Regions from separate parts of the Pseudarthrobacter kochi genome, predicted to be linked through region 1. Evidence: riboswitches for the same ligand, from Rfam matches in the RefSeq annotation. Region 1 holds a riboswitch; each other region holds the start of a gene.
The links. Region 1 has a riboswitch for S-adenosylmethionine ahead of ACZY0Y_RS12970 (aminotransferase class V-fold PLP-dependent enzyme). Riboswitches for the same ligand answer to the same signal wherever they lie in the genome.

Region 1 (9,691 bases):
AATCTCCGCCTCCCGGCTCGTCGTCCCGCCACCTTCCAGCCGCAAATAAGCAGCTCGAACACGTCATTCACAACCCCGCCCGGCGGGCAAATATTCCACAAAAGTGCAAGACTAGAACCGGTTCTCCCGCATTGATTCCGCGGTTCGTCCATCCAGGAGGAAATTCATGTCCTTTGTCCGCTTTCTCGCCCGGCCCATGCTCGCCTCCAGTTTCGTCCTTGCGGGCATGGACAAGCTCAAGAACGCGGATGACACTGCCACGCAGCTGTCCCCCCTGCTGCGCCGCGCGGCTGAATCCCTGCCGTTCCAGACCAACGAAAAGGTCCTGGCCCGCGTCATCGGCGGTACCCAGGTCGGCGCCGGCGTCCTCTTCGCGGTTGGCAAGTCGGCCCGCCTCGCCGCCACCATCCTTGCCGTCATCTCCGCGCTCAACAGCTACGTTGAATGGCGCAGCGCGGACATCACGTCCAAGGAAGGCCGCGACGCCCGCCGCAAGCAACTGCTCAAGAACGTCTCACTGACCGGCGGCGTGCTGCTGGCCGCCGTCGACACGAACGGCCGCCCCAGCCTGGCCTGGCGCGCCGAGCACCTCGCCGCGGACGCCAAAAAGAACGCCGGCCACCTCGCCGCTGACGTCAAGAAGACCACCGGGAAACAGCTGAAGAAGGCCGACAAGGCCGTCCGCAAGGCCGTCGACCACACCGTCGGAGCCTAAAGCAGCAATGACAGGCACCACCCCCACCGCAGCTGCCCCCTCCGTTCCGGCCGACAGTGCCCCGCTGTGGCGGGCGCCATTCGCCGGACGGCCGGTCGACGCGACGGTCACCGTCCCGGGATCAAAGTCCCTGACCAACCGGTACCTCGTGCTGGCTGCCCTCGCGGACGGGCCCTCACGGTTGCGGGCCCCCCTGCATTCCCGTGACTCCGCCCTCATGGTCGAGGCCCTGCGGCAACTCGGAGCCACCATCACGGAGGTTCCGGGCGACGGCGACTTCGGTCCCGACCTGGAAATCGTCCCGATCAGCCTTGACGCCGCCGGCACGGACACGGCCATCGACTGCGGCCTGGCCGGAACCGTCATGCGGTTTGTCCCGCCCGTCGCGGCCCTGCGCCGCGGAGTAACACTGTTCGACGGCGACCCGCACGCGCGCAAGCGCCCGATGGGCCCCATCATCGATGCACTCACCGGACTGGGCGTGGCCGTCAGGGCGCCCGACGGCGGACCGGCGTCGTCGTTGCCGTTTACCGTCGAGGGCACCGGCACCGGCACCGTGCGGGGCGGCCATCTGGTCATTGATGCCAGTGCGTCGTCGCAGTTTGTGTCCGCGCTGCTCCTGGCCGGCGCCCGCTTCACCGAGGGACTGCACCTCGAACATCAAAGCGTCGAACATCAAAGCGTCGAACATCAAAGCGGGGGGCACGCGGGAAAGCCCGTGCCGAGCCTGGACCACATCAACATGACCGTCGCCGTCCTCCGCGGCGTGGGCGTGGCCGTGGATGATTCCCGCCCGAACCACTGGGTGGTCTCCCCCGGGCCCATCCGCGCCTTTGACCTCCGGATCGAACAGGACCTCTCCAACGCCGGACCCTTCCTCGCAGCGGCCCTGGCCACCCGCGGCACCGTTCGTATTCCCAACTGGCCGCCCGGGACCACCCAGGTCGGCGATCTGTGGCGCAGCATCCTCACGACGATGGGGGCCACCGTCACGCTCACGGACGGCACCCTGACCGTGAGGGGCGGCCCGCACATCAAGGGCGCGGACTTCGACGAGACCAGCGAGCTCGCCCCCACCGTCGCCGCCCTCTGCGCCCTGGCCACCGGGCCTTCGCGGCTGAGCGGCATCGCCCACCTCCGCGGGCACGAAACGGACCGGCTGGCCGCCCTCGTGGCCGAGATCAACGGCCTGGGCGGCGACGCCGAGGAGACGGCCGACGGCCTCATCATCCGGCCCGCACCGCTGCACGGCGGCGTCGTCCACAGCTACGCGGACCACCGCATGGCCACAGCCGGCGCCATCCTGGGCCTGGCTGTCCCCGGCATCGAGGTCGAGGACATTGCGACCACTGCCAAGACCATGCCCGACTTCCCGCAGCTCTGGGAAGCCATGCTGGCGCAGCGAACCCCCGCAGACAAGGACGCCTCCGGTGGCACGCAGCACTGACTCCTGGGACGAATCCGACGTCCGGATCCGCCCCAACAAGAAAGGCACCCGGCCCCGCACCAAGGACCGGCCCGCCTACGAGGACGCCGTCACCGGGCGGATCATCACCGTTGACCGCGGACGCTACACCGCCGTCGTCGCCGAGGGTACCCCCGGGGAACGCAAGATCATCGCCGCCCGCGCCCGGGAACTGCGCCGGAACCCGGTCGTCGCCGGCGACTTCGTCTCCCTTGTCGGGGACGTCAGCGGCGAACCGGACACCCTCGCACGGCTGGTCAGGATCCAGGACCGCAAGACACTGCTGCGGCGCAGCGCCGACGACACCGACCCGATCGAGCGCGCCGTCGTCGCCAATGCCGATACGCTGGTGATCGTGGTGGCGGCCGCGAATCCTGAGCCCCGGACCGGGTTCATCGACCGCGCCCTCGTGGCCGCGTACGACGCCGACATCGAGCCGCTGCTGCTCGTCACCAAGGCCGACGTCAAGGATCCCGCGGAACTCCTTGCCAACTACCAGCACCTTGACTTCCCGGTCATCATCTCCAAAACGGCGGACTCCGCGGCGTCCGGCATCGATGCCCGCTCGGACGACGGGCTTTCGGCCCGGCTGGACAAGGACGCCGTCTCCCAGCTTCGCGCCCATCTCGACGGGAAGGTCACCGTCATGCTGGGCCACTCCGGCGTCGGCAAGTCCACCATGGTCAACGCCCTCACCGGCGCCGAGCGCGCCACCGGCGGCGTCAACGCCGTGACCGGGCGCGGCCGCCACACCTCCTCCTCCGCGCTGGCCCTCAAGGTCAACGATGCACCGGCAGGCAGCTGGATCATCGACACCCCGGGCATCCGCTCCTTCGGCCTGGCCCATGTGGACCCGGACCGGATCCTGCGGTCCTTCCCCGATCTTGAGCCCGGCACCGACGACTGCGAGCGGGGCTGCAAGCACGATTCCAGCGCCGTCAACTGCGGCGTGGACGCCTGGGTGGCCGCCGGCCATGCGGGCGAATCCGGCCCGGCCCGGCTCGCCTCACTCCGCCGCCTGCTCGGAACAGATCCCCGCATGGAAGCCCAGGACGTCAAGGAACTGGGCACCGTCTCCTAGCGGGCTGCGGCGCAGCCTACCGCGCCCCCGCCCGCTTTGGCGGTAGTTTGGAACCATGAGTCAACCCGCTTCGAGCTACAACGATGACCTGCGCCTTGCCCATGTACTGGCAGATTCCGTAGATTCCCAGACCATGAGCCGCTTCAAGGCGCTCGATCTTCGGATTGAGACGAAGCCGGACCTGACACCGGTGACCGACGCCGACAAGTCGGCCGAGGAAGCCATCCGCGGCCAGCTGTCCCGGTCCCGGCCGCGCGACGCCGTGCTCGGCGAGGAGTTCGGCAGCTCCGGCCACGGCTCCCGCCGCTGGATCATCGACCCGATTGACGGGACCAAGAACTTCGTCCGCGGCGTCCCCGTCTGGGCCACGCTGATCGCCCTTGTTGACGAGGGCGAGCCGGTCGTCGGCGTCGTGAGCGCCCCGGCACTGGGCAAACGCTGGTGGGCCGCCAAGGGCGCCGGTGCGTACATGGGCCGGTCGCTGGCGGCCGCCACCCGGCTGAAAGTCTCCAACGTCTCCAAACTCTCGGACGCCTCGCTGTCCTACTCCAGCCTGGGCGGCTGGAAGCAGCGCGGCAACCTCGATGAGTTCCTCGGCCTCACCGAGGAAGTCTGGCGCACCCGCGCCTACGGCGACTTCTGGTCCTACTGCCTTGTGGCCGAAGGCGCCGTCGACATCGCCTGCGAGCCCGAACTGAACCTCTACGACATGGCCGCGCTGGTCCCGATCGTCACGGAGGCGGGCGGACGCTTCACCTCCCTCGAAGGAGCAGACGGCCCGTTCGGCGGCAACGCCCTCGCCACCAACTCCATCCTGCACTCGGAGGTCCTCAAACGCCTCAACCCGGGGCTCGACGACCTCCTGTAGGGAATTCCGGCGTCGTCCTGCAGGTCCGGACGCGTCCCGTAACAAAACACTTCACATTCCTGCCCTGCCTTTTCCGCGGCAGCAGGCATGGCCTACGCTCGAAACAGGTCACGAGTGCCAGCGCGAAACCCCGGTTTGCTGGCCGGCAACCCTCCATTCGCGGTGGGGTGCCCCGGGTGACGACCTGGCCGGTCCGGAACGGACCCGGCAAGCGCGGATCCCCGGTACGTGGGGTCCTTTTCGAGCGAGGTCCCATGACGACTGCCACGATTCCTGCCACCCCCGAACTCCAGTCCGGCGCCGGCCGGACCCGTCCCGAGGCGCGGTTCGCCGCCGCCCGCCGGCCGCTGTCCGCGGTGACCGGAGCGGAGATCCAGGCTCCCCTCATCCAGGGCGGGCACGTCCGCTACGCCAATCTGGATTATGGCGCCTCGGCCCCTGCCCTGTCCGTGGTCTCGGCCTACCTCAACGAGATCCTGCCGTACTACGCCAGCGTCCACCGCGGTGCCGGCTACGCCTCCCAGATCAGCACATCGGTCTACGAGAATGCCCGGACCATTGTCCGCGACTTCGTCGGCGGCCGGCCGGACGATTCGGTGATCTTCACCCGGAACACCACCGACTCCCTTAACCTGCTGGCAGGCTGCCTGCCCGCCGTCGACGGCGTGCACACCGGCGAGGTGCTCTACCTCGACATCGAGCACCACGCCAACCTGCTGCCGTGGCAGCGGGTGCCCCACCGCAGCGTCATCGCCGCGCCGACCCTCGCCGCCACCCTGGAACTGCTCCGCGGGGAACTCGCCCACGGCGGCGTCAGCCTCCTCGCCGTCACCGGCGCCTCCAACGTCACCGGCGAGATCCTGCCGATCCGGGCCCTCGCCGCCCTCGCGCACGACTACGGCGCCCGGATCGTCGTCGACGCCGCCCAGCTGGCGCCGCACCGGCGGATCGACATCGCCGCCGACGACGTCGACTACCTCGCCTTCTCCGGGCACAAGCTTTACGCGCCGTTCGGCGCCGGGGTGCTGATCGGCCGTCCCGACTGGCTCGACGCCGGCACCCCGCACCTGGCCGGCGGCGGAGCCGTGCAGGACGCCCGGATCGACGCTGTCAGCTGGACCACCGGTCCGGCCCGGCATGAAGGCGGCTCCCCCAACGTCCTCGGCGCCGCCACCCTCGCCCGGGCCACCCAGGTCATCGCCGATCTGGATGTGGAGCAGTGGCACGCGCACGAAAACGCCATCCGGTCATTCCTCGTCGAGGGCCTCGCCGGGATCGACGGCGTAAGCGTCCACCAGATCTTCCCGGACAGTGCTTCCTTCGATGCGTCCTTCGACGCAGGATCCGGAGCCGTCGCAGGCACCGGCACGATCGGCGTCGTCAACTTCTCGGTGGAAGGCTACGACGCGGGCCTGGTGGCGGCGTACCTGTCGGCCGAACACGGCATCGGGCTGCGCGACGGCCGCTTCTGCGCGCACCCCCTGCTCCGGCGGCTCGGCATGCCCTCGGGTTCGCTGCGGGCAAGCTTCGGCCTGGGATCCCGGCTGGAGGACGCCGAGCGGCTGCTGGCAGCACTCCAGGAGCTGCGCCGGAACGGCCTCGGCTGGGACTACGTCGTCGACGCCGGCCGCTGGGTGCCCGCCAACGACACCCGCAGCTACCCGCACTGGGCCCCCAACACGCCCGGAACCGCCGGCGCGGCCCCCTGCACCCGGGACTGACTGACAGCGCGGATCCGCCAGCCCTGTGAAAACACGGCCCTGCCGCGTGCGGTAAATTCGATGGGTATCCATCCGGACCTGCCGAAGGAGATCGCACGTGGCAAGCGGCGGACCCAAGCTGCACGGGGGCCCCTTGTTGGGAGGCGGCCCCAAGCTGGATCAGGAGCGGCGCCAGGAGCTGGGCCAGAGCTTCCAGGACGGCGGGGAGCACTACGACCGCGTCCGCCCCGGGTACCCCGGGGATTCGGCCGACTGGCTGATCCCGGCCGGTGCCCGGGACGCCGCGGACCTCGGCGCCGGCACCGGGAAGTTCACTGCCCTGCTGGCCGGGCGCGGCCTGCACACGGTGGCGGTGGACCCGTCCGCCGACATGCTCGGGCAGCTGCGCCGGACGCTTCCGGGCGTCACCGCCGTCGTGGGTACTGCCGAGCAGACGGGGCTTCCCGGCGAAGCGTTCGACGTCGTGACCGTCGCCCAGGCCTGGCACTGGTGCGATCCGCTGCCGGCCAGCACGGAGATCGCCAGGATCCTCCGCCCGCACGGGATGCTGGGGCTGATCTGGAACCAGCTGGACACGTCCGTTCCCTGGGTGCACCGGCTCTCGCGCATTATGCATGCCGGGGATGTGCACAAACCGCACTTCACACCGCCGCTGGGCCCGGAATTCACGGGGCTGGAGAGCCACCTCACGCGCTGGGAAGATCCGGTGCGCACCGCGGACATCATGGAGCTGACGAAGTCCCGCAGCTACTATCTGGCGGCCAGCGAGACGACCCGCGCCAAGGTGCTGGGCAACCTCGACTGGTATCTGCACGAGCATCTGGGCCACCGCCCGGAAGACGTCATCGCGCTCCCCTACCTGACCCAGAGCTGGCGGGCCGTCCGGGCCTGAACCCGACGGGCGGCACTGCACGACCTCCGGGATTGCCCCGGACAGGCGCGCTGGCTTATGGTTTCGGTATGCCTAATAATTATTTGTAGGCACTCGCAAACTCCGGTGCCGGTGCGAACCGCCGCTACCGGCCGCGTCGCCGTCGACGCACCTACCAGGGGAGCCCACCGTGCTGGAAGTGACAGGACCCGAATCTGCGGCGCCGGCGGCGCCCCGCCGGCCGAAACCGGGCCGCCGCGCCATCATCGGCCTGCTGGGCCCGGCCTTCGTCGCCGCGATCGCCTACGTGGACCCCGGCAACGTTGCGGCCAACCTCACGGCCGGCGCCCAGTACGGCTACCTCCTGGTCTGGGTCCTCGTGGCGGCCAACATCATGGCTGTGCTGGTGCAATACCAGTCAGCCAAACTCGGGATCGTCACCGGGAAGAGCCTGCCCGAGATTCTCGGCGAGCGGCTCAAGCCGTTCTGGCGCCGCGCGTTCTGGGTCCAGGCCGAGATCGTGGCCGCTGCCACCGACCTTGCCGAGGTGGTGGGCGGCGCGATCGCGCTCTACCTGCTCTTCGGGTTGCCCCTGCCCCTCGGCGCAGTGATCGTCGGCGGCGTCTCCATGGCCCTGCTCGCCGTACAGGCCCGGAACAAGCAGCGGTCCTTCGAATTCATCATCATGTTCCTGCTGGGCATCATCACGATCGGATTCCTGGCCGGCCTCTTCATCAGTCCGCCGGACCCTGCGGGCGTCGCCGCCGGACTGATCCCAGGCTTCCAGGGTCCGGACACGGTGCTGCTGGCTGCCAGCATGCTCGGCGCCACGGTGATGCCGCACGCCATCTACGTCCACTCGGCCCTGTCCCGGGACCGGCACCGTCCGAACCCGCACCTGCATGTCCCCCCGCAGGCCCTCGCCCGCCTCGTCAAGGCAACCCGCTGGGACGTCGTGGCGGCCCTGGCCATCGCCGGCATCGTGAACATCGGGATGCTGCTGCTGGCCGCATCGACCCTGGGCGGTGAGGAGGGAACGGACACCATCGAAGGCGCCCATGCCGCGATCACCACCAATCTGGGTCCGGTCATCGGTGTCATCTTCGCCGTCGGCCTGCTCGCCTCCGGCCTGGCCTCGACGTCCGTGGGCTGCTATGCCGGGGGATCCATCATGCAGGGGCTGCTCAAAATCCGGATCCCGCTGATGACGCGCCGCGTGGTCACCCTGATCCCGGCCGTTGTGCTGTTGAGCATCGGTTTCGATCCCACCTGGGGCCTGGTCCTCAGCCAGGTTGTCCTGAGCTTCGGTATCCCCTTCGTGCTTGTCCCGCTGGTTGTCCTGACCAGCAACAAGGCCCTGATGGGCCGCTTCGCCGATGGGATGGCACTGCGGATTGCCGCCGTCATCAGCGTGATCCTGGTCGTGGCGCTCAATCTCGTCCTGCTGTGGCTGACGTTCTCCGGCGCCGCCTGACGGTAGGCTGGAGGCTGTGAAGACCAGTCTGCCCTCCTCCTCGATCGAGGACTACGTCAAGGTCATCTACTCCTTCACGGAGTGGCAGGACAAGCCCATCACCTCCACGCAACTGGCCCAGCGCCTCGGCGTGGCCAACTCCTCGGTCTCCGAAATGGTCCGCAAGCTCAAGGACCAGGGCCTGGTGGACCACCAGCCCTACAGCGCCATCACCCTCACGGCCGACGGTGTCCGGCTGGCGTTGTCCATGGTCAGGCGGCACCGGCTTATTGAAACGTTCCTGGTCCGGGAGCTCGGCTACCGCTGGGACGAGGTCCACGACGAAGCCGAGCTCCTGGAACACGCGGTTTCTGACACCTTCATCGAACGGATGGCCGCCAAGCTTGGGAACCCGGTGCGGGACCCGCACGGCGATCCGATCCCTGCCGCGGACGGCTCCGTGCTGATGCCGCCGGCCCACCGGATGAGCGAGCTCGACGACGGGCACACCGGCCGGATCACCCGGATCAGCGACGAAAACCCCGAGCTCCTGCGCTACCTTTCCGCGGAGGACATTGATCTCGACGCCGACGTCGAGGTTCTGGGCCGCAAACCGTTCGGCGGCGCCCTGGTGGTCCGTATCGGCTCCGGCGGCACCCGGCAGGACGTCGACCTCGCCGAGGAAGTCGCCTCCGCCCTCTGGGTCCACAGCGACACCGTCCATCCCGGCTGCAGCCTCAAGCGGTCCTGAGTGCTGGCCCTGCTGACCGGAGCCGCGGCATGAAGCGCGCAGCGAAGGCGTTATCACCGGCTGTTGCTGCGCCGCCTCCCGGGATGCCGGGCTGGCGCGCGTGGGCTGCCGTCGCCGTCGGCGGCCTGATCGGAACGGAACTGCGCTACGGGGCCGGCCTGGCTTTCCCGGAGGCAGCGGGCACCATTCCCTGGACCACCCTGGTGATCAACGTCGTCGGAAGTTTTGTCTTGGCGGCCCTGACCACGGTCTGGATCGCCCGGCCGAGGACCGCCTTCTGGCTGCGGGCCGGGCTCGGTCCCGGGCTGCTGGGTTCCTTCACCACGTTTTCGGCGGTGGTGTTCGCCATCGACCAGCAGTTCCGGGCCGGCTTCCATGCCAGCTGGCTGGCCTACCTGGCGCTCTCGCTCATGCTGGGACTCGCCGCCGCCGCCGCCGGGTGGAAGACCGGCAAGGCCCTGGCCGACCTGACCGGCGGGGCGTCATGACCACCGCCGTGCTCGTGGGAGTCTTTGGCGTCGCGGGCGCCTTGCTGCGCTTCGCCGTCGACTCCTGGTTTGCGCACCATCCGGGACCCCGTCCCCACTGGCCCTGGGCAACCCTCGCCGTCAACGTGGCCGGCTCCTTCATCATCGGCGCGGCCCTGGGGATGACCGGGCAGCTGGGGCTGGGACCCGAGTGGCAGTCCGGCCTCTCGGCCGGGCTCGCCGGCGGCCTCACCACGTTCAGTTCCTGGACCACCGCCACGGTGCGCCTGGTCAGCGAG
Region 2 (9,691 bases), on a different contig from region 1:
GATGGCCGCGTGGCAGGCGAGCAACTGCGGACTGCGCGGGCAGCTGCTGGACTTCGGAACCTTCACCCCTGCCCCGGCCGCGGACGTGGTCCAGGCCCTGGTGGACTTCGTGGCGCCGGTGCTGGAGGAGCAGGGCGAGCTTGGCCTGGTGCGCCAGGGCATCGGCCGGATCCTGGCCGAGGGCACCGGTTCCCTGCTGCAGCGGGAGCCGTTCCACGCAGGCGGGCTGGCCGCCGTCGTCGAACGGGCCGTCGAGGTGACCATGCAGGGAGCGGACGGCGGGGAACCGGCCGCTGAGGGATCGACCCTTGGCCGGGTCCGCCGGGGCTAAGCCGAGCGAACGGAACGGCGCTAGACCTGTTTGAGCGCCTGGCCAAGGTCGCGGACGAGGTCCTCGACGTCCTCGAGGCCCACGGAGAGGCGCACCACGCCGTCGCTGAGCCCGATCGCCGCCCGGCCCTCCGGCCCCATGGCGCGGTGCGTTGTGGTGGCGGGATGGGTGATGAGGGACTTCGAATCGCCCAGGTTATTGGAGATGTCGATGATCCGGAGCCCGTCCAGGAGCGCAAACGCGGCCTCCTTCGCCGAACGCCCGGCGGACGGCGAGAGCTCGAAGGTCAGCACGGTGCCGCCGGCCTTCATCTGCCGGGCGGCCAGCTCGTACTGCGGATGGGACGGCAGCAGCGGGTACTTGACCCAGCCGACCGCGGGCTGCTCCTGGAGCCATTCGGCCAGCCGCAGCGCGGAGGAGGAGGAGTGGTTCACCCGCAGGGCCATCGTCTCCAGCCCCTTGGTCAGCACCCACGCGTTGAAGGCCGAGAGCGCCGGGCCGGTGTGGCGCATGAGCTGCTTGACCGGTCCCTCGATGAACTCCTTGGCGCCCAGGATCGCGCCGCCGAGCACCCTGCCCTGGCCGTCGATGTGCTTGGTCCCCGAATACACGACCACATCCGCGCCAAGCTCACCGCAGCGCTGCAGCAGGGGAGTGGCAAAGACGTTGTCGACGACGACGGTCGCGCCGGCGGCGTGCGCCAGTTCGCTCACGGCGGCGATGTCCACGATTTCCTGCATCGGGTTCGACGGCGATTCGAAGAAGACCGCCGTCGTCGGCTCCGAGAGCGCAGACCGCCACTGCTCCAGGTCCGGGCCGTCCACGAAAACCGTCTCGACACCCCAGCGGGGGAGGATCTCGTTGAGGATTACGAAGCACGAGCCGAACAGCGACCGGGCCGCGACGATGCGGTCGCCGGCGGCCAGCAGGGCGCCGAGCGCGGTGAAGACCGCGGACATGCCCGAAGCGGTGGCAAAGCAGGCCTCGGTGCCTTCGAGCAGCCGGAGCCGCTCCTGGAAGGTGGCCACCGAGGGGTTGCCGTAGCGGGAGTAAACGAAGCGTTCGTCCTCGCCGGTGAAGGCGCGCTCCGCGGCGGCGGCGGATTCGTAGACGAAGCCGGAGTTCAGGAAGATCGGCTCGGTCGTTTCCTGGAAGCCGGTGCGGTCGAGGCCGCCGCGGACAGCCTGGGTGTCGGCGCTCCAGCCGGCGGCGTCAGGGTTGAAGGTCACTTAGTGCTTTCCAAGGTTGGTGGGCAGGCCGCGGTTCTTCCAGCCGTTCACGGTGCGTTCGCCGTGGCGGTCCGGTTCGCCTTCGAAGCCCTCGAGGACGTTGTAGGAGGTGAAGCCGGCCTCCGTTGCCGCGAGTGCCGCGGCGACGGACCGGGCGCCCGAACGGCACAGGAAGACCAGTTCGGTTCCTCGGCCTTCCGGGGCCTGTTGTTTCAGCTGCAGGTTTAGCTGTTCGATGAACTGCGAATTGGGGATCCCGCCGGCCAGATTCCACTGGATGAAGAGCGGATCGTTCCGTCGTTCGCCCGCGGCCGCGGGGTCGGGGATGCCGATGTGGGCCCATTCGCCCTCGGTGCGGACGTCCACGAGGATGGCGCCGTCCTCGAGCTTGGCCCAGGCCTCCTGCGGGCTGAGGTCTCCGGCGTAGCTCACGCGTGGCCCTCGCCGTCGAACTCGAGATCGTCCACGGCGTTGGCGACTGCGGCATCGGCGCTGGCGATAGCTGCCGGCAGCACCACGGCCTGGGCCACGATGACGCTGCCGCCGTTGAAGGTGGCGGCGGGGCTGCCGTGCAGCACGTAGCCCTCGGCGAGGGCGGCCGAGACGCGCTCGCAGAATGCACGGTCGTCGGGGCCGGTGAACAGGCGGTACGCCAGTTTCTCCTCGGCGGTACCGGGGACTGCGGGGGATGGGGCTGGTGCTGTAGTGGGGACAGCGGGGGCGGACGCGTCAGGCACGACGGATCTCCTTCTCTTTCACGCTTGCAGCTCGAATGGTCGATATGCCGAGTATTCACCTGAGGCACCCCGCCGCGAAAGGGAGGGTTGCCGACCGGCCAGTCAGGGCTTGGCACCGGTTCTCATTACTCACCCAAAAACGTAGCACCTGCGACGCCGGCCCGCGTCGCCGCCATCGTCATGTTTTGTAACGGCGGACCGGGTACCGGCCGCCAGACCTGAGTACCCCGTGCCCGGGCGGCCCTCTCCGGCCTCCGCAATTACGAGTACCCGCTACTCGGGCCTTCCGAGAGACCCCTCGCCTTTACTAAAGGGGCACGTCCAAGAGTGCCCAGAAGGTCTCATGCATCACGAACTCGCCGGGGGGCAATTCCACATGATGTCGATCCACGTTCCGCGCCCGTCCATCATTGGTCGATCCCTGGGGCGGGCATGAAGCCCCGGGTCCTGCTCACCGGCGCCGGCGGTTCCGCGGGCCGGGCCCTCGCAGCCCAGCTCAAATCGCGCGGCATCCCCGTCCTGGGCACTGATATCCGTGAGCTTCCGCCCAAGGCCGGCATCACCGTGGTGCCGGTACCGCCGGCAAGCGACCCGGAGATGGTCTCGGCGCTCCGCCGCCTCGTCACCCGGGAGGGAATCAACGTGGTCATCCCAACCGTGAGCTCGGAACTTCCGCTTCTTGCGGCGTACCGGGCCGCATTCGGCGCCGACGTACGCGTCATCATCGGCGATCCCGGGCCGGTGTCCGTCGCCCATGACAAGCTCTTCACCGCCTGGCAGCTGCAGTCCTCAGGGATACCCGTTCCCCGCTTCGGCGTTCCCAGTGACTTCGCCGACGCGGACGCCGCGATGGCGGCGCTGGGAGGCCCCGTCGTCGTCCGGCCCCGACTCTCCTGCGGGGCGCACGCCGCCGTGGTCATCGACGGAAGCGGGGACGTGGACTGGCACCGGCTGCCGGACGGCCAGATGGTCCAGGAGTTCATCCCCGGTCCGGGGTACCGACCCATGGTCTTCGGTACCCCGGCGCACAACGGAAGCGCGCCGTTCGTCGTCGTCGTGGAAAAGATCGAACTGGACCGCGGCGCGGTTGGCAAGGCAGTGGCGACCCGGCGTGTGGAGGTGGACAAAGACATGGACGTGGGCAACGTGGCCATGGCGGCCGTGCGCTCGCTGGGTCTGACAGGGCCGGTCGACGTCGATGTCCGCCGCCGCGCGGACGGGACCCCGGTCGTCCTCGACATGAACGCCCGTTTCGGCGCGAACAGCTGGCGTGCCCCGGAACTGCTCGACGCGGTGCTGGCGTCCTTCGCGCTGCCGTCCTTCAACCCGGCGTCCTTCAGGGGTGCCGCCCGCGCGTACGCCGGTGCCCTGGTCTGACCCCGCGTTGCCTGTCTGTTGCGGCGGAGCCTACTCGATGGTGGCGTAGAGCGCGTTAAGCTCCGCGGTGAGCTGCCGGCGCAGCTCCGGCGTGCCGATTTCCTTGCCGTCGATGTGGTTGACGGGCGCCAGCAGCCGGATGCTGGAGATCAGCCACACGGCGTCGGCGTCGTACAGGTCGCGGGGCTCCAGCGGGCCGTAGCCCAGCTCCCAGCCGGCCGCCTTCGCCGCCGTGAAAAGGGCCCCCTGTGAGGTGCCCGGCAGGATCCCGCTGTCGAGCTGGGGCGTGATGAGCCGCCGGACGGTGCGGACCCCGCCGGCCCCGTCGTCGGCGGTTTCCAGGTGCGCGAGCAGGACGGTCGACGTCGGACCTTCCAGGACCCGGCCGTCCGCCGAGGTGAAGATGACGTCGTCCGCGCCCTGGGCGTGCGCGTAGCGGAGCGCGGCCATGTTGACGGCGTAGGAGAGTGTCTTGGCGCCCATGAGCAGCCACGGCGCCCGCTCCCCGACTTCGCTGTCGTAGCCGCGGTCCAGCAGGATGACGTCGACCCCGGTCTCGCGCTGGCGCCTCCCGGCGGGTCCGGGGGCGGAGGCCTGGACCCAGCAGGTGGGCCCGGCTGCACCTTCGACGCCGCGGGTCACCAGGAGCTTGACCACGAGCTCGTCGTCATCTGTGGTCCCGGCGCCGGGCACATGGTGGCGCCGGTATTCGCTGATTGCCGTCGCGATGGCCCGGCGCCAGGCGTCCTCGGCCGGGATGTCCAGGTCCAGGAGCCGGGCTGAACCGGCCAGCCGGTTCAGGTGCGCCTGGAGCTTGCGGGGCTGCCCGCCAACGGCCAGCAGCGATTCGAAAACACCGTCGCCGCGGGTGGCGCCCTGGTCCGTCGCCATCAGCTGCGGCTTGGTGGCATCGGCCAGCCGGCCGTCGTCGAACGCGGGATCGAGGAAGACCAGCACCGGGGCAGGGGCGGGGGCGGCGGCAGGAGAAGTCATGGCTTCAGCTTAGTGCTGCGGGGAACGGGATAGGATTTGACGATTGCCCGTTCCGGAACTGTTCCGCGGGTCTGGAGCTTGAGGGGTTCGCCTGTGCTGTGGCCATTTTCGCTGGCGGAAACGCTGCCGTCCTGGGTGATCCTGATTCTGACTGTGGTGGACCTGGCCATCCGGGTGCTGGCCCTCGGCATCATCCCCGGAAACCGCCGCCCCACGACGGCCATGGCCTGGCTCCTGATCATCTTCTTCGTCCCGGCCGTGGGCCTGGTCCTCTTCCTGCTCTTCGGCAACTTCAGGCTCTCCCGCAAACGCCGGGCGCAGCAGGACGCCGTGAACACCCGGGTACGCGCGGGCACCTCGGAACTGGCGATGCTGGAAAGCACCTACGAAGGCCCGGACTGGGTGCTGTCCGCGGCGGAACTGAACAAGACCCTGGGCTCGCTGCCGATGGTGGACGGCAACCACGTGGAACTCCTGCCCGGCTACCCGGACTCGATCAAGGCGATGGCTGCCGCCGTCCGCGAGGCAGAGTCCTTCGTCAATGCCGAGTTCTACATCCTGAGCTCGGATCACATCACGGATGACCTGCTGACCGCGATGGAGGAAGCCGCCGAACGCGGCGTCGAGGTCCGCCTCCTGTTCGACCACCTGGGGACCCTGCGCATCAAGGGCTACCGCAAGCTGATCGCCCGGCTCAGGGCCAGCAAGATCCGCTGGCGGCCCATGCTGCCGCTGAATCCGCTGCAGGGACAGTGGCGCCGGCCGGACCTGCGCAACCACCGCAAGATCATGGTGATCGACGGCGAAGTCGCGTTCACCGGTTCGCAGAACCTGATCGAGCCCTCCTACAACAACCCGCGGCACCGCAAGATCGGCCGTGAGTGGGTCGAGCTGATGGCCTGCCTGCGCGGGCCGATCGTCACCACCCTCAACGTGGTCTTTGCCACCGACTGGCTCGGCGAGACAGACGAGTCCCTCGAGGACCAGCTCGCGCACCGGCCCGAACTGCACGCCGGCAACATCACGGCCCAGGTGGTGCCCAGCGGCCCCGGCTTCATCACCGAAAACAACCTGAGGCTCTTCAACACGCTGATCTACTCCGCGCAGCGCAAGCTCTCGATCTGCAGCCCGTACTTCGTCCCGGATGATTCGCTCCTGTACGCGGTGACGACGGCGGCGCAGCGCGGCGTCGACGTCGAACTGTTCGTTTCGGAAAAGGGCGACCAGTTCCTGGTCCACCACGCCCAGCAGTCCTACTACGAGGCGCTGCTCGAGGCCGGGGTGCGGATCTACCTGTACAAGGCCCCGTTCGTGCTGCACGCCAAGCACTTCACGATCGATAACGAGGTTGCCGTGCTGGGCTCCAGCAACATGGACATGCGCTCCTTCTCGCTGAACCTCGAGGTCTCAGTGATGCTCCTGGGCGAGGACATCGTGCGGCGGATCAGCGCCGTGGAGGACGCCTACCGGGACATTTCGCGTGAACTGACGCTCGAGGACTGGATGAAGCGGCCCATTGGTGTCAAATACGTGGACAACGTCGCGCGGCTGACGTCCACCCTGCAGTAGGCCGCCCTGCGGCACGACTGCGGCACGCCGGCATGGGGCGGCGTCCGGCCCGGGCGTCAGCCGGCCGGGAACTCCGCGCCCAGCGCGGAGAGGACACCGAAGGCCTTGGTCCGGATCTCCTCGTACTCCTCCTGCGGCGAGGAATCCGCCGTAATCGCGCCGCCGACGCCGAGGCTCAGCCCGGTGCCGGCCCCGGCCTGGTCCGTGAGGACGAGGGTCCGGATCGCGACGGCCAGGTCGGTGGCGCCACTGAGCGAGAAATAGCCGATCGCCCCGGAGTACACACCCCGCGGTGCGCCCTCGAGCCGGTCCAGGATCGCCATGGTGCTGACCTTGGGGGCGCCGGTCATGGAACCTGCCGGGAAACAGGCCGCGACGGCCTCGGCCCGGGGCATGCCGGGCCTGAGCCGGGCATCGATGGTGCTCACCATCTGGTGGACCGTGGCATAGCTTTCGATCGCGCAGAGCCGGCTGACCGACACCGAGCCAGGCACGGCGAAATGGCTCAGATCGTTGCGCAGCAGGTCCACGATCATGATGTTTTCGGCGCGGTCCTTCGGTGAGGACGCCAGCTCGTGCCGCAGCTGCGCGTCCTTGGCGGGATCCGCATCCCGGTGCCGGGTGCCCTTGATGGGCTCGGCGCGCATCCCGCCGTCGGCCGCGATCCGCAGGAACCGCTCCGGGGAGGTGCTTGCCACGGTGAGGTCCCCGAACCGCAGGTAGCTGGCGAACGGTGCGGGATTCCTCCGGCGCAGTGCCAGGTAGGCCTGCCGCGGGTCCAGGGCGGCGGCCGGAAGTACGGCCGTCAACGCCGTGGTCAGGCAGACCTCGTAGGTGTTGCCCTCGGCGATCTCGTGCTGGGCCCGGGTGATTTTGGCTTTGTAGGAGACTTCCGAGTCCCGTGCGGCGAAGTCCAGGGCGTGGCCAGGGATGTAAGGTCCGACGGCGCCCCTGGCTCTGTCCTCCAACCCGGATGCCGCCGCCTGCCCGAAGGCCGCCCCGGCCGCGGCGGCGCGGGCGGTCTCCAGCCAGTCCCCGGCCTCCGCGGTGTCCAGGGCCAGGAGCCAGACCGTGCGCTCCACATGGTCCAGGACCACCGCGCGGCCGGCGAACAGCAGGCAGGCGTCGGGGGTTTCGGCGGTGACGTCGCTGCCGCCGGTCTCACGTTTGAGTTCGTAGCCGAGGTAGCCAAGCCAGCCCAGGGTGAACTCGCACGGGTAGTCCTCCGGGCCGCGGAGGGTGCGGTGGCCCCAGACTCCATCAAGCCAGCGGAAAAACGGCCCGTCGGTGGTGACGCTGGCGTTGCCGACGCTGACCCGGGTTGTTCCCGAACTGTGCCGGACCGACTGGCCGTGCGGGCCGCCGTCGTCCGCCAGGATGCTGAAGCGGCTGCGTTCCGACGCAGTTCTCCCGTCGGGGGCCAGGGAGGAATCGAGCCAGACGGCATTGGCCGAGCGGCCGAACAGGGACTCGAACAGCAGGGCCGGGTCCGGGTCGGCGTCGATCCGTTCGGCGCGGAGCTGAAGGCCGCGGCGGGCGCCACGTTCGGGGAGCAGCACCGGGGCCAGCGACGGCAGGTATTGGAGGGCCTGCAGCACTTCCGCCGGGGCGGCGCCGTCGGCAAGGTTGAGCACCCGGATATCGGCGCGGGCCGGAACGTCGTCCCCGGCCAGCCACGCCTCCTCCTGGGCGGCCCACTCATCCCAGAAGGGTTCGTAGCTTTCGCCGTCGCGGGCCAGGGCCCTGCTGCGCCGGTCCTGTTCGGGCGAATCGGCCCAGATCGCCGCGGCCAGGTAGGGCCGGGCGGCCTCCGCTGCGGCTCCCACCCCTTCCACCAGGACGATTTCGGCGGGCTGGGTGGTGCGGGTGTCGCCGTCGTAATGCGCGGTCCAGTCCCAGCTGACCCATTCGGCGGGATCGCCGCGGTGCAGCGGGGCCAGGACCGTGGAGACGTAGCGCTCAATGCCGGCCGCGAGTCCGTTCCAGCCGGGGTAGATGTCTTCAAGATGGAAGAGAGAGACCTTGTGGTGTTCGCGGAGCCGTGCCGCCAGTTCGATCGCCAGGGTGGTCTTGCCGGCGCCGGATCGTCCGTCGATGGCGATGATGACGGGGGCGGGACTCATGAAATAGAGCGTACCGGCTGCTGTGCATTGGGTTGATCACTTCCCAGCGGCTGCCCGCCCGGCCCTTGACGCCGGGCGAGCTCCGTCCGGACATGCGCCACGATCCCGGGGAGTGCGGCGTTGATCAGGTTCCAGATGAGGTCGAAGTCCGCGTGGCCGCCGTACCAGGGGTCTTCGATGCCCTGGTCAAGGGCGTCCCTGCCCGCGACGGCCGGATCAAAGCTGCGCAGCATCCGGATCTTGGACAGGGCAGCGCGGTCCGGCGCCGCCTGCTGGAGCCAGCCGAAGTGGTCCACCTCGAGGGCCAGGATGAGGTCGCGGGTTGCGAACCACTCGCCCCGCCATTCGCGTGCCACGTGACGCTCCGAGGTGATGCTGTGGGCGGTGAGCTTGCGGGCGGCCCGCGGGTCAATCGGACGGCCAACCTCATAGTCGGTGGTTCCGGCGGAATCCACCACGGCGCCGGCCAGGCCATCCGCGGCGATGGCCTCCGCCAGCATCAATTCGGCCATCGGGGACCGGCAGATGTTCCCGGTGCAGACCGCGATGATCCGGTACTGGCTCGACGTTGAGGTCATAGTGCAAGCATGGATCATGCGGGTCCGCTTGGCTAGTTTCACGTCAGTGGATGTTACAAAGTTTGTCACATCGTATTTACCTCACAGTAGAAAGGATTCGCCGTGGAGAATTTTGGCATCGGCTCGTGGCTGCAACGTCGCCGCCCGAAGTCCGGCAGCAAAACCGCCCTGATCAGCGGAGACCGGAAACTCAGTTATGAACAGTTCGCGGACCGGACCGTCCGGCTCGCCCACGCCCTGAGGGACCGCGGCGTGGCCAAGGGGGACAGGGTTGCCTATCTGGGCGAGAACCACCCGTCCTTCCTGGAGACCCTCTTTGCGTGCGGAACCCTCGGCGCCATCTTCGTCCCGCTCAACACGCGGCTGGCGCCCCCGGAAATCCAGTTCCAGCTGCAGGACTGCGGCGCCGGGGCGCTGGCCCATGCAGGCAGCCTCGGGGACCTGGCAGCCCGCGGGTCGGCCGGCACGGCAGTGGCGAGGCTCGTCGTCGTCGGCGACGCCGGCAGTAACCCGCCGGTCCGGAGCGGAGTCGCTGTGGGCGCGACCGCGGTGGAGGACTTTGAGGACCTGGTGGCCTCCGGTTCGGACCAGCCGGTCGACGAACCGGTCACGCTGGACGACGGTGCCATGATCCTCTACACCTCCGGGACTACGGGCCGGCCCAAGGGGGCCCTGCTGACCCACGGCAACGGCACATGGAACTGCATCAACGTGATCGTTGATTTCGACTTCTCCTCGCAGGACGTGGCGCTGA
Region 3 (9,691 bases), on a different contig from region 1:
GCCCTGGCCGAACGGGCTCCCATCTACACCCGGATCGGCAACCCCACCCAGGACGCTGTGGAGCAGCGGGTGGCCAGCCTGGAAGGCGGACTGGCGGCGCTGCTGCTGAGCTCCGGACAGGCCGCGGAGACCTTAGCGATCCTGAACGTCGCGGAGGCTGGCGACCATGTGGTGGCCAGCCCCAGCCTGTACGGCGGCACCTACAACCTGCTGGCGCACACGCTGAAGAAGTTCGGCATCTCCGTGACCTTCGTGCCGGACCCGGACAACCTGGCGCAGTGGCGGGATGCCGTTCAGCCCAATACCAAACTGTTCTTTGGCGAAGTCGTCTCCAACCCCCGCCAGGACGTGCTGGACATCGAGGGCATCTCGCAGGTGGCCCACGAGGCAGGCGTGCCGCTGATCGTGGACAACACCCTCTCCACACCGTTCCTCATCCGCCCGATCGAGTGGGGCGCAGACATCGTGGTGCACTCCGCGACCAAGTACCTCGGCGGACATGGCACGGCCATCGCCGGCGTGATCGTGGATTCCGGCAACTTCGACTTCGGCAAGGACCCGGAGCGCTTCCCCGGCTTCAACACACCGGACCCCACGTACAACGGACTGGTCTACGCCCGGGACCTGGGTGCGGACGGTGCCCTCGGCGCCAACCTGTCCTACATCCTCAAGGCGCGGGTCCAGCTGCTGCGCGACCTCGGTTCGGCGGTGTCCCCGTTCAACGCCTTCCTCATCGCCCAGGGCATCGAGACCCTGAGCCTGCGCATGGAGCGGCACGTCGCCAACGCCGTCAAGGTGGCCGAATGGCTCGAGGCCAGGGACGACGTCGAATCCGTCGCCTACGCCGGGCTGCCCTCCAGCCCCTGGTACGAGCGCGGCCGCAAGTACGGTCCGAAGGGGACCGGCGCCGTCGTTTCCTTCAACCTCGCCGGGGGAGCGGAGGCCGGCAAACGCTTTGTGGACGCCCTCGAACTGCACTCACACGTGGCCAACATCGGGGACGTGCGCTCGCTGGTCATCCACCCGGCGTCGACCACCCACAGCCAGCTCTCGCCGGAACAGCAGACGGTTGCCGGCGTGAACCCCGGCCTCGTGCGGCTCTCCGTGGGCCTGGAGCACATCGACGACATCCTCGCCGACCTGGACGCCGGATTCCGCGCAGCCAAGACCGCCTGATCACCGCCAGGGCCCGGGCGTCCCTGCCGTGTGGCGCGGGCGCCGGGGCTCCGGGTTCTCGCAGGTGACGACGCCGGGAGTCATACGGGCGTCACAATCTTCGCCACCGGGCCGCCGCATTTCGTAGACTCAGTGGAGGTCATGAGTGCCAGCGACAGCCCCGGCTTGCTGGCCGGCAACCCTCCTTTTGCGGCGGGGTGCCCCGGGTGAAGACTTGGCCCGCCGGTCAGCTGACGGCGGGCAAGCGCGAAGTGAGGTCCCACATGAGCATTGCCGCCACCCGCCAGGGTGCACCTGTAAGCAAGGCCCCCCAATCCCCGGTCCCGGGTCGCAGTGTCCCTGACACGTCTGTTGCTGGCGCGCCCGTTGCTGACGCAGTCCTCGACGGAACGGTCCAGTACCTCCGGATCGGGGATCTGGAGCTCGAATCCGGCGCCCGGCTGCCGGACGTCACCCTCGGCTACGAGACGTGGGGGACCCTGAACCCGGAACGCTCCAATGCCGTGCTGATCGAGCACGCGCTGACGGGTGACACCCACGTCACGCGGGGCGCCAGCGAGGAACCGGGCTGGTGGGAGCAGCTCGCCGGCCCCGGCGCCCCCGTGGACACGGACAAGTACTTCGTTGTCTCCATCAACATCCTCGGCGGCTGCTACGGCTCCACCGGGCCCTCGTCGGCGGCGCCCGACGGGAAGCCGTGGGGCTCGCGGTTCCCGCTCGTGACGCTGCGGGACACCACCGAGGCCGAGGCCAGGCTGGCGGACGCCCTGGGCATCCGGAGCTGGTACGCCGTGCTGGGCGGCTCCCTGGGTGGGGCGCGTGCCCTGGAGTGGGCCGTCAGTCACCCGGAACGGGTCCAGCGCTGCGGCGTCATTTCGGTCGGGGCCAGCAGCACCGCAGAACAGATTGCCTTCGCCCAGGCGCAGACGCTCGCCATCCGGCAGGACCCCAACTTCAACGGCGGGGACTACTACGGCGGGCCCGAACCGGAAGCGGGCCTGGCGCTGGCCCGGCGGATCGCGCACATCACCTACCGCTCGGCCGCGGAGCTGGATGGACGCTTCGGCCGGAACGCCCAGGACGCGGAGGCTCCGCTGGAAGCCGGATCCCTCGCCGGGCGGGGGCGCTACCAGGTGGAGAGCTACCTCGACCACCAGGGCAACAAACTGGTCCGCCGCTTCGATGCGAACAGCTACATTGCCATCACCGAGGCACTCATGAGCCATGACATCAGCCGGGGCCGCGGCGCCCTCACGGAAGCACTGGCACCCGCCACCGCGGAGTTCCTGGTGGCGGCCGTCGACTCGGACCGGCTGTACTTCCCGGCCCAGTCCCAGGCGCTCGCCGACGCCCTGCCGGGCGACGTTACCGTGCACACCATCGAGGCACCGATCGGACACGACGGCTTCCTCACTGAGATCGGCCAGCTCAACGACCAGCTCCGACAGTACTTCTTCGGCTAGTCCTTCGACTAAAAACCGCGTCCGGTGTGCATTTTTGCAGATGCGCTCTGCACTAATGGCCGTTGAGGCCCGGGCCGGAAGCGACCATACTCGTGGGGAATGGCGCCGCGTGTCTCACATCACAAGCGCCCTCCTCCCAATGGTCCACGAGGCGTCGACGACGACGCCAAAGGAGTCGAAATGAGCACGGAAAACGCGGCCGCAAGGCGCGCAGAAGAGACCGACGTCAAGACGTCCGGCCTCAAAAAAGTAGTAACGGCCTCCATGGCCGGAACCGTCGTCGAGTGGTACGAGTTCTTCCTCTACGCCTCCGCGGCCACCCTTGTCTTCGGCAAGACGTTCTTCCCCAACTCCGGCACGGAACTGGACGGCATCATTGCAGCCTTCCTCACCTACGCTGTCGGCTTCGTCGCCCGCCCCATCGGCGGCATCGTCTTCGGACACTTCGGCGACAAGTTCGGCCGCAAGCAGCTCCTCCAGCTCAGCATCATCCTGGTCGGCGTCTCCACCTTCCTGATGGGCTGCCTGCCGACCTTCCAGCAGATCGGCTACTGGGCTCCGGCCCTCCTCGTGTTCCTGCGCTTCGCCCAGGGCTTCGCCGTCGGCGGTGAATGGGGCGGCGCTGTCCTCCTCGTGGCCGAGCACAGCCCGAGCAAGTCCCGCGGTTTCTGGTCTGCGTGGCCGCAGTCGGCCGTCCCGCTGGGCAACCTGCTGGCCACGGCCGTGCTGTTCACCTTGTCCTCTGTGCTGTCCTCCGCCGACTTCCTCAGCTGGGGCTGGCGCGTGGCCTTCTGGCTCTCCGCTGTGATCGTGCTGGTGGGCTACTACATCCGGACCAAGGTCACGGACGCCCCCATCTTCCTGGAGGCCCAGAAGGAAGTCACCGTCGAGAAGAAGGGCTACGGCGTCGGCGAAGTGTTCCGCCGCTACCCGCGTGGCGTCTTCACCGCGATGGGCCTGCGCTTCGCGGAGAACATCCTCTACTACCTCGTGGTCACGTTCTCCATCACGTACCTGAAGGTCATCGTGCAGACGGACACCGCCCGCATCCTCCTCCTGCTGCTGGTGGCGCACGCAATCCACTTCGCCGTGATCCCCATGGTCGGCAAGCTCTCCGACAACCTCGGCCGCAAGCCGGTCTACATGGCCGGTGCTGTCCTTGGCGGCACCTGGGGCTTCTTCGCCTTCCCGATGATGGACACCAAGAACGACCTCGTCATCCTCGCGGCGATCACCATCGGTCTGCTGTTCCACTCGCTTATGTACGCCGGCCAGCCGGCCATCATGGCCGAGATGTTCCCGACCCGGATGCGCTACTCCGGCGTCTCGCTGGGCTACCAGGTCACCTCGATCGTGGCCGGTTCGATGGCCCCGATCATCGCCGTCGCCCTGCTGAGCCAGTTCAAGTCCTCCGTCCCGGTGGCCATCTACCTGCTCGGCGCCTGCCTGGTCACCATGGTGGCGGTGTACTTCCTCAAGGAAACCCGCGGAGTATCACTGCACGACGTCGACGCCGCCGATGCCCAGGGCACTGCAGACCTGCTCGCCGCAGGCAAGAAGTAGCAGGCATGAAGTAACAGCCAAAAAAGAACGGCCCGGGTCCCCGCAATGCGGGCGGCCCGGGCCGTTCGTTTTGGGTTCAGGTGGCGCCCTGATGTGTGCCCGTTCGCCGTCCGGGGCGCCTTTGAGCACGATTCCGGCCCTTGGGTCCACTGTCCGCGGCGTGTCCGTGTCAAAGTGCCCCCGGACCGCTTCTCGCTGCAGCTCGTTCAGCCTGCCAGGACCGCCTGGCGGTCGGAGATCTCGGTCCGGACCGCTTCAAGCACCGCCTGCACCGGGGCCGAGCGCAACGATTCCGAACGGGCCACCGCCCAGATCGGAAGCTGCCGCTGGAAGTCGTCCGGCAAAACAGGCAGGAAGCTGGGGTCGCCGACCGCCAGGAAGTTGGGCAGCAGGCCGATCCCGGCGCCCCGGCGCACCGCCTCCAGCTGGGCAAAGATGCTGGTGGCCTGGAAGCTGGAGCGCGGGACGGGAAGCTGCGTGGAACGGTGGCCGAGCTCGGCCACCTGCAGGGCCGACTCGACGTAGGAGACAAAACCGTGCTGCCGGACGTCGTCAAGCGTTACCGGCAGGCCATGTTCCCGGGCGTACTGCGGGCTGGCATAGAGCCGGAGGAAGTAGTTGGACAGGAAGATGGGCTGCGCGTTGCTGACGTCGAGATTGCCCACCACCACTTCGAGGTCCACGCCGGAGCGGTTCTGGCTCACCTTCCGCGTGGCGCTGAGCATTTCAACGTTGAGCAGCGGATGCTGGCGCTGCAGCCGGACGAGCGCCGGAGCGACAAATTCGGCGCCGAACCCGTCGGGGGTGCTGATCCGGACCAGGCCCGAGAGCACGTCCTCGGAGTGTGCGATCCGGTTCGTGAGCGCACCGAGGGTACCCTCGATCGCCTCGGCGGCCGCCACGGCCTCGCCGCCCAGGTCCGTTAGTTCCCAGCCGTGCGGGCTCCGCTCGAGGGTGCGCCCGCCCAGCTGCTTGTCCAGCGCCAGGATCCGGCGGGAGATGGTGGTGTGGGTGGTGCCGAGGGTTTCCGCCACGGCGTTGAACCGGCCCAGCCGGGCCACGGTCAGCAGGATGAGCAAGTCATCCGGACTTGGAAGCCGCCTCAAATCCACCATGACTCCTCTGGATCCCGGCATGTGCATCCATGCACATACCATCTGTAGTTTTTTGCCTTGATTGCACTGTAGCAGGGTGTGATGCTGGACACGGAACATCCGGCGCACGGCCGGATCACGGGCTGCCAGCGGCAGCCGCAGCAGGACGCACGCACGACGCAAAGCAAAGGAGCTTATGCCATGGCAGTAATCGCTTGGATCGGACTGGGGAACATGGGCGGGTCCATGTCGGTGAACCTCGCCAAGGCAGGCCACGACGTCCGCGGTTTCGACCTCAACACCGAGGCCGTTGCCGCCGCCACCGCCGGTGGCGTCAAGCCCGCCGGAAGCATCGCCGAAGCGGTCGACGGCGCCGACGTCGTCTTCACCATGCTCCCCAAGGGCGAACACGCCCGCGCCGTATACCTCGGCGAGGACGGCGTCCTGGCCCATGCAGACACGCGCACGCTGCTGGTGGATTCCTCCACGATCGACATCGCCTCCGCCCAGGCCCTGCACGACGCCGCTGCTGCCGCCGGGTTCCGCTTCGTCGACGCCCCCGTCTCCGGCGGCATGAGCGGCGCGAAGGCAGCCACCCTGACCTTCATGATCGGCGGCGAGACCGGCGCGGTGGCCGAGGCCACCGAATACATCAGGCCGATGGCCGCCAACATCATCCCCACCGGCGGCGGCACCACCGGCCAGGCCGCGAAAATCTGCAACAACCTCATGCTCTTCATCAACCTGGCCTCGACCGCGGAAGGCGCTGTCCTGGCCGACCGGCTCGGACTGGACAAGCAGGTCTTCTGGGACATCGCCTCCGTATCCTCCGGCGACAGCTGGGCGCTGCGCACCTGGTACCCGGTGGCCGGCGTCGTGCCCACCGCGGCGTCGAACAACGACTTTGCCCCCACCTTCACCACCGAGCTGGCCAACAAAGACATCGGACTCGCCATCAGCGCCGCGCGGGACACCGGAACCCCGCTGGAAATCGGCGAGCACGTCCAGCAGCTCTTCCAGCGCCTCATCGACTCCGGCAACTCCGGCATGGACTGCTCCGCGATCGTCAAGCTGGTCGACGGCACCCTCGACTCCGCCAAGTAAGCCCCCCGCATCCTTTAGAAAGAGACCCACCCCATGGAACGCATTCCGCACTTCATCAACGGCGCCCTGATTTCCGACGCCGAGCGCTACGGTCCCGTCTTCAACCCGGCCACCGGCGAGCAGGAAAAAGAGGTCGCCCTCGCCTCCGCATCCCGCGTCGAGGAGGCCATCCAGGCGGCCCGCGCCGCCCTGCCCGGCTGGCGCGCCACAAGCCTCGCCAAGCGCACCACCATCTTCTTCAAGGTCCGTGAACTGCTCATGCAGCGCCGGCCCGAACTCGCCGCCCTGCTGACCAGCGAACACGGCAAGGTCCTCTCCGACGCCGAGGGGGAGATCACCCGCGGCCTGGAGAACATCGAATTCGCCACCGGGCTGTCCCACGCGCTCAAGGGTGAACGCTCCGAACAGGTCGCCGGCGGCGTCGACGTCCACTCGGTGCGCCAGCCCGTCGGAGTGGTCGCCTGCATCACGCCGTTCAACTTCCCGGCCATGGTGCCCCTGTGGATGATCGGCAGCGCCCTGGCCTGCGGTAATACAGTGCTGCTCAAGCCCAGCGAAAAGGACCCGTCCTCCGCGATCTTCATCGCCCAGGTCTTCGCCGAGGCCGGCCTGCCAGCCGGTGTCCTCAACGTCGTCCATGGCGACAAGGAGGCCGTCGACGTGCTCCTCGAACACCCCGACGTCAAGGCCATCAGCTTCGTCGGTTCGACGCCCATCGCCCAGTCCATCTACAAGCGCGCCGCCGACCACGGCAAGCGCGTGCAGGCCCTGGGCGGTGCGAAGAACCACATGGTGGTCCTGCCGGATGCGGACCTGTTCATGGCCGCCGATGCCGCCGTCTCCGCCGCTTACGGCTCCGCGGGTGAGCGCTGCATGGCCGTCAGCGTCCTGGTCGCCGTCGGGAACATCGCCGACGAGCTTGTCGGGGCGATCACCACCCGGATGGGGACGCTGAAGATCGGGCCCGGCACCGACCCGGCCTCGCAGATGGGTCCCCTCATCACCGCGGAGCACCGCGACAAGGTTGCTTCCTACGTCGCCGGCGCGGCCGAGGAAGGCGCCACCGTGGTGGTGGACGGCCGGGAGCAGAAGTTCGACTCCAACGGCTTCTTCATCGGCGTCAGCCTGGTCGACCACGTCAAGCCCGGCATGAAGGTCTACGACGACGAGATCTTCGGCCCGGTCCTGTCCGTGGTCCGTGTCGAGACCTACGCGGACGCCGTCAGGCTCGTCAACGACAACGAGTTCGGCAACGGCGTGGCGATCTTCACCCGCGACGGCGGCGCCGCACGCCAGTTCGAGTTCGACGTCGAGGCCGGCATGGTGGGCGTGAACGTGCCCATCCCGGTACCCGTGGGGACCTTCTCCTTCGGCGGCTGGAAGAACTCACTCTTCGGCGACACCCACATGTACGGCCCGGAGAGCATCCGCTTCTACACCCGCGGCAAGGTGGTCACCACCCGCTGGCCGGACCCGTCCACCTCGGTGATCGACCTCGGTTTCCCCCAGGTCGACTGACACCCCCCCCAAAGCAACGCGGGGTCACCTACGGCCCATCCGCCCGGCGGAATGGGCCGTAGGTGACCCCGCGTTGGTTGGAGCCTTGGGACTAGAGTGGGCAGCCAGGGACACCCCGGCTCCAGGAGGCATTGTGACCACGCTCGTCAACCGCCCCAACACGGCATTGCTCGTCGTCGACATGCAGCTCGGCGTCGTCGCGGATGCCTACCGCCGCGACGACGTCATCGCGACCATCGCCGCCCTCGTGGAGAAGGCGCGCGGCGCCGGCGTGGACGTCGTCTGGGTGCAGCACAGCGGCGAAGAACTCCCGCGCGGCAGCGACGGCTGGCCGTATGTGCCGGAGCTTGTGCGGCGCGATTCGGAGCCGCTCGTGCCGAAGGAGTACAGCGACGCGTTCGAGGCGACCGACTTGGAGTCCGTGCTCGCCGATCGCGGCATCGGCCGCTTCTTCCTGGCCGGCGCGCAGACCGACGAGTGCATCCGTTCGACGCTCCACGGCGGGATCACCCGCGGCTACGACGTCACGCTGGTCGCGGACGCGCACACCACCGAGGACTCGAGCGAATTTGGCGCGCCGCCGCCTGAGCTGGTGGTGGCCCACACCAATTTGTACTGGCAGTACCACCGGGCCCCCGGGAGGAAGGCAGGAACGGTCAACGCGGCCGACGTCGACTTCGCTAGCCCTTCATGATGTCCGCGCGCTGGGCCATGTAGTCCTCCATGGACAGCTCGCCCTCGCTGTACCGCTGGTCCAGTTCCGCGAGCTTGCGCGCCCGGAAGCCCTGCGGGGCCGACGGCGGAGCAGGCACCGCCGGGCCTGCCGGCTGCGGATTGTTGGGCTGCGGCGGGGTGGACTGGCCGCCGTTGAACTGCTGCGGATCCTGCTGCTGGAAGGGCCGGTTGCCGGGGTACTCCGGGCTGTCCTCGTAGGGGACAGGGGCCGGGTAGGACTGCCCGCCCGGATACGGCTGGCCCGGGTAGGGCTGGCCTGCCGGCGGCATGGGCTGCTGCGGGGCGCCGAGCTGGCCGAAGCCGCCGTAGTAGTCCCGCTGGGTGAAGCCGTCACGCGGCTGCTTGCTCTGCTGGCCCGGGTAGTTTCCGGCACCGCCTCCGGGAGTGTCTCCGGGGAACTGCCCGAACTGCTCCGGCCCGCCGGTCATGCCCTGGTTCTGGTTTCGGCCGCGCACCGACTTCTTGTAATAGCGCATCGCCATCGGGATCAGGAATGACAAAACGATGATCCAAAAGAACAGACTGTTCACGGTACCGGGCCTCTCAGGAAGTGTTCTTCCAGACTAACGCCCACACCCTGTCCACAGTGCCCGGGGGCCCGTGGCCGCGAGTGCCGGGCCGGCCGGCGTTGCTTAGGAGGGGACGGGTTCCCCGGCGCCGGGCGGGCCTTCGCCCGAGCCCAGCGGCATCCCGGGGCCGAATACCGGCCCCGGGAGGGGGCGCTTGGCCGTGACGCCATCGCCGGAGGAACGGTGCCGGATCCGCCGGACCACCCACGGCACAAAGTGCTCGCGCGCCCACACCAGATCCCCGGACCGGGCCTGCCGCCAGCTGCGCGGCGGCAGGGGCTTGGGGGAGAGCGGCTCCAGGGTGTGCTCGACGTTGAGGGAATCCAGGACCATGGCCGCGATCGTGTGGTGGCCCAGCGGCGAGAAGTGCAGGCGGTCCGCATCCCACATTTGCGGATCATTGAGCTGCCGCAGCGACCACATGTCCGCAATGATGGCGTCGTGGCGGGCCGCGATGGTGCGGAGGTTC

Region 2: it holds a riboswitch for S-adenosylmethionine, as region 1 does, so the genes downstream of both, ACZY0Y_RS12730 (DUF1737 domain-containing protein) here and ACZY0Y_RS12970 (aminotransferase class V-fold PLP-dependent enzyme) in region 1, are expected to answer to the same signal.
Region 3: it holds a riboswitch for S-adenosylmethionine, as region 1 does, so the genes downstream of both, metX (homoserine O-acetyltransferase MetX) here and ACZY0Y_RS12970 (aminotransferase class V-fold PLP-dependent enzyme) in region 1, are expected to answer to the same signal.

Annotation. Positions count from the first base shown of each region.
Region 1 covers NZ_JBVAYV010000025.1:28,649-38,339, reverse strand. Annotated here, with positions in the region: gene ACZY0Y_RS12990 (DoxX family protein) at 167-715, shown strand; gene aroA (3-phosphoshikimate 1-carboxyvinyltransferase) at 723-2,162, shown strand; gene rsgA (ribosome small subunit-dependent GTPase A) at 2,146-3,261, shown strand; gene hisN (histidinol-phosphatase) at 3,317-4,129, shown strand; SAM riboswitch class IV at 4,236-4,349, shown strand; gene ACZY0Y_RS12970 (aminotransferase class V-fold PLP-dependent enzyme) at 4,384-5,850, shown strand; gene ACZY0Y_RS12965 (class I SAM-dependent methyltransferase) at 5,984-6,742, shown strand; gene ACZY0Y_RS12960 (Nramp family divalent metal transporter) at 6,912-8,195, shown strand; gene ACZY0Y_RS12955 (metal-dependent transcriptional regulator) at 8,212-8,925, shown strand; gene ACZY0Y_RS12950 (fluoride efflux transporter FluC) at 8,955-9,413, shown strand; gene ACZY0Y_RS12945 (fluoride efflux transporter FluC) at 9,410-9,691, shown strand, end outside.
Region 2 covers NZ_JBVAYV010000024.1:47,634-57,324, forward strand. Annotated here, with positions in the region: gene ACZY0Y_RS12715 (glutamate--cysteine ligase) at 1-331, shown strand, start outside; gene ACZY0Y_RS12720 (O-succinylhomoserine sulfhydrylase) at 352-1,560, opposite strand; gene ACZY0Y_RS12725 (rhodanese-like domain-containing protein) at 1,561-1,992, opposite strand; gene ACZY0Y_RS12730 (DUF1737 domain-containing protein) at 1,989-2,297, opposite strand; SAM riboswitch class IV at 2,313-2,427, opposite strand; gene ACZY0Y_RS12735 (ATP-grasp domain-containing protein) at 2,730-3,674, shown strand; gene ACZY0Y_RS12740 (aminodeoxychorismate lyase) at 3,705-4,667, opposite strand; gene cls (cardiolipin synthase) at 4,761-6,236, shown strand; gene pabB (aminodeoxychorismate synthase component I) at 6,293-8,359, opposite strand; gene ACZY0Y_RS12755 (low molecular weight protein-tyrosine-phosphatase) at 8,356-8,937, opposite strand; gene ACZY0Y_RS12760 (acyl-CoA synthetase) at 9,040-9,691, shown strand, end outside.
Region 3 covers NZ_JBVAYV010000003.1:196,616-206,306, reverse strand. Annotated here, with positions in the region: gene ACZY0Y_RS03145 (bifunctional o-acetylhomoserine/o-acetylserine sulfhydrylase) at 1-1,176, shown strand, start outside; SAM riboswitch class IV at 1,314-1,429, shown strand; gene metX (homoserine O-acetyltransferase MetX) at 1,440-2,639, shown strand; gene ACZY0Y_RS03135 (MFS transporter) at 2,820-4,202, shown strand; gene ACZY0Y_RS03130 (LysR family transcriptional regulator) at 4,409-5,308, opposite strand; gene mmsB (3-hydroxyisobutyrate dehydrogenase) at 5,498-6,400, shown strand; gene ACZY0Y_RS03120 (CoA-acylating methylmalonate-semialdehyde dehydrogenase) at 6,434-7,918, shown strand; gene ACZY0Y_RS03115 (isochorismatase family protein) at 8,004-8,612, shown strand; gene ACZY0Y_RS03110 (hypothetical protein) at 8,599-9,183, opposite strand; gene ACZY0Y_RS03105 (SGNH/GDSL hydrolase family protein) at 9,286-9,691, opposite strand, start outside.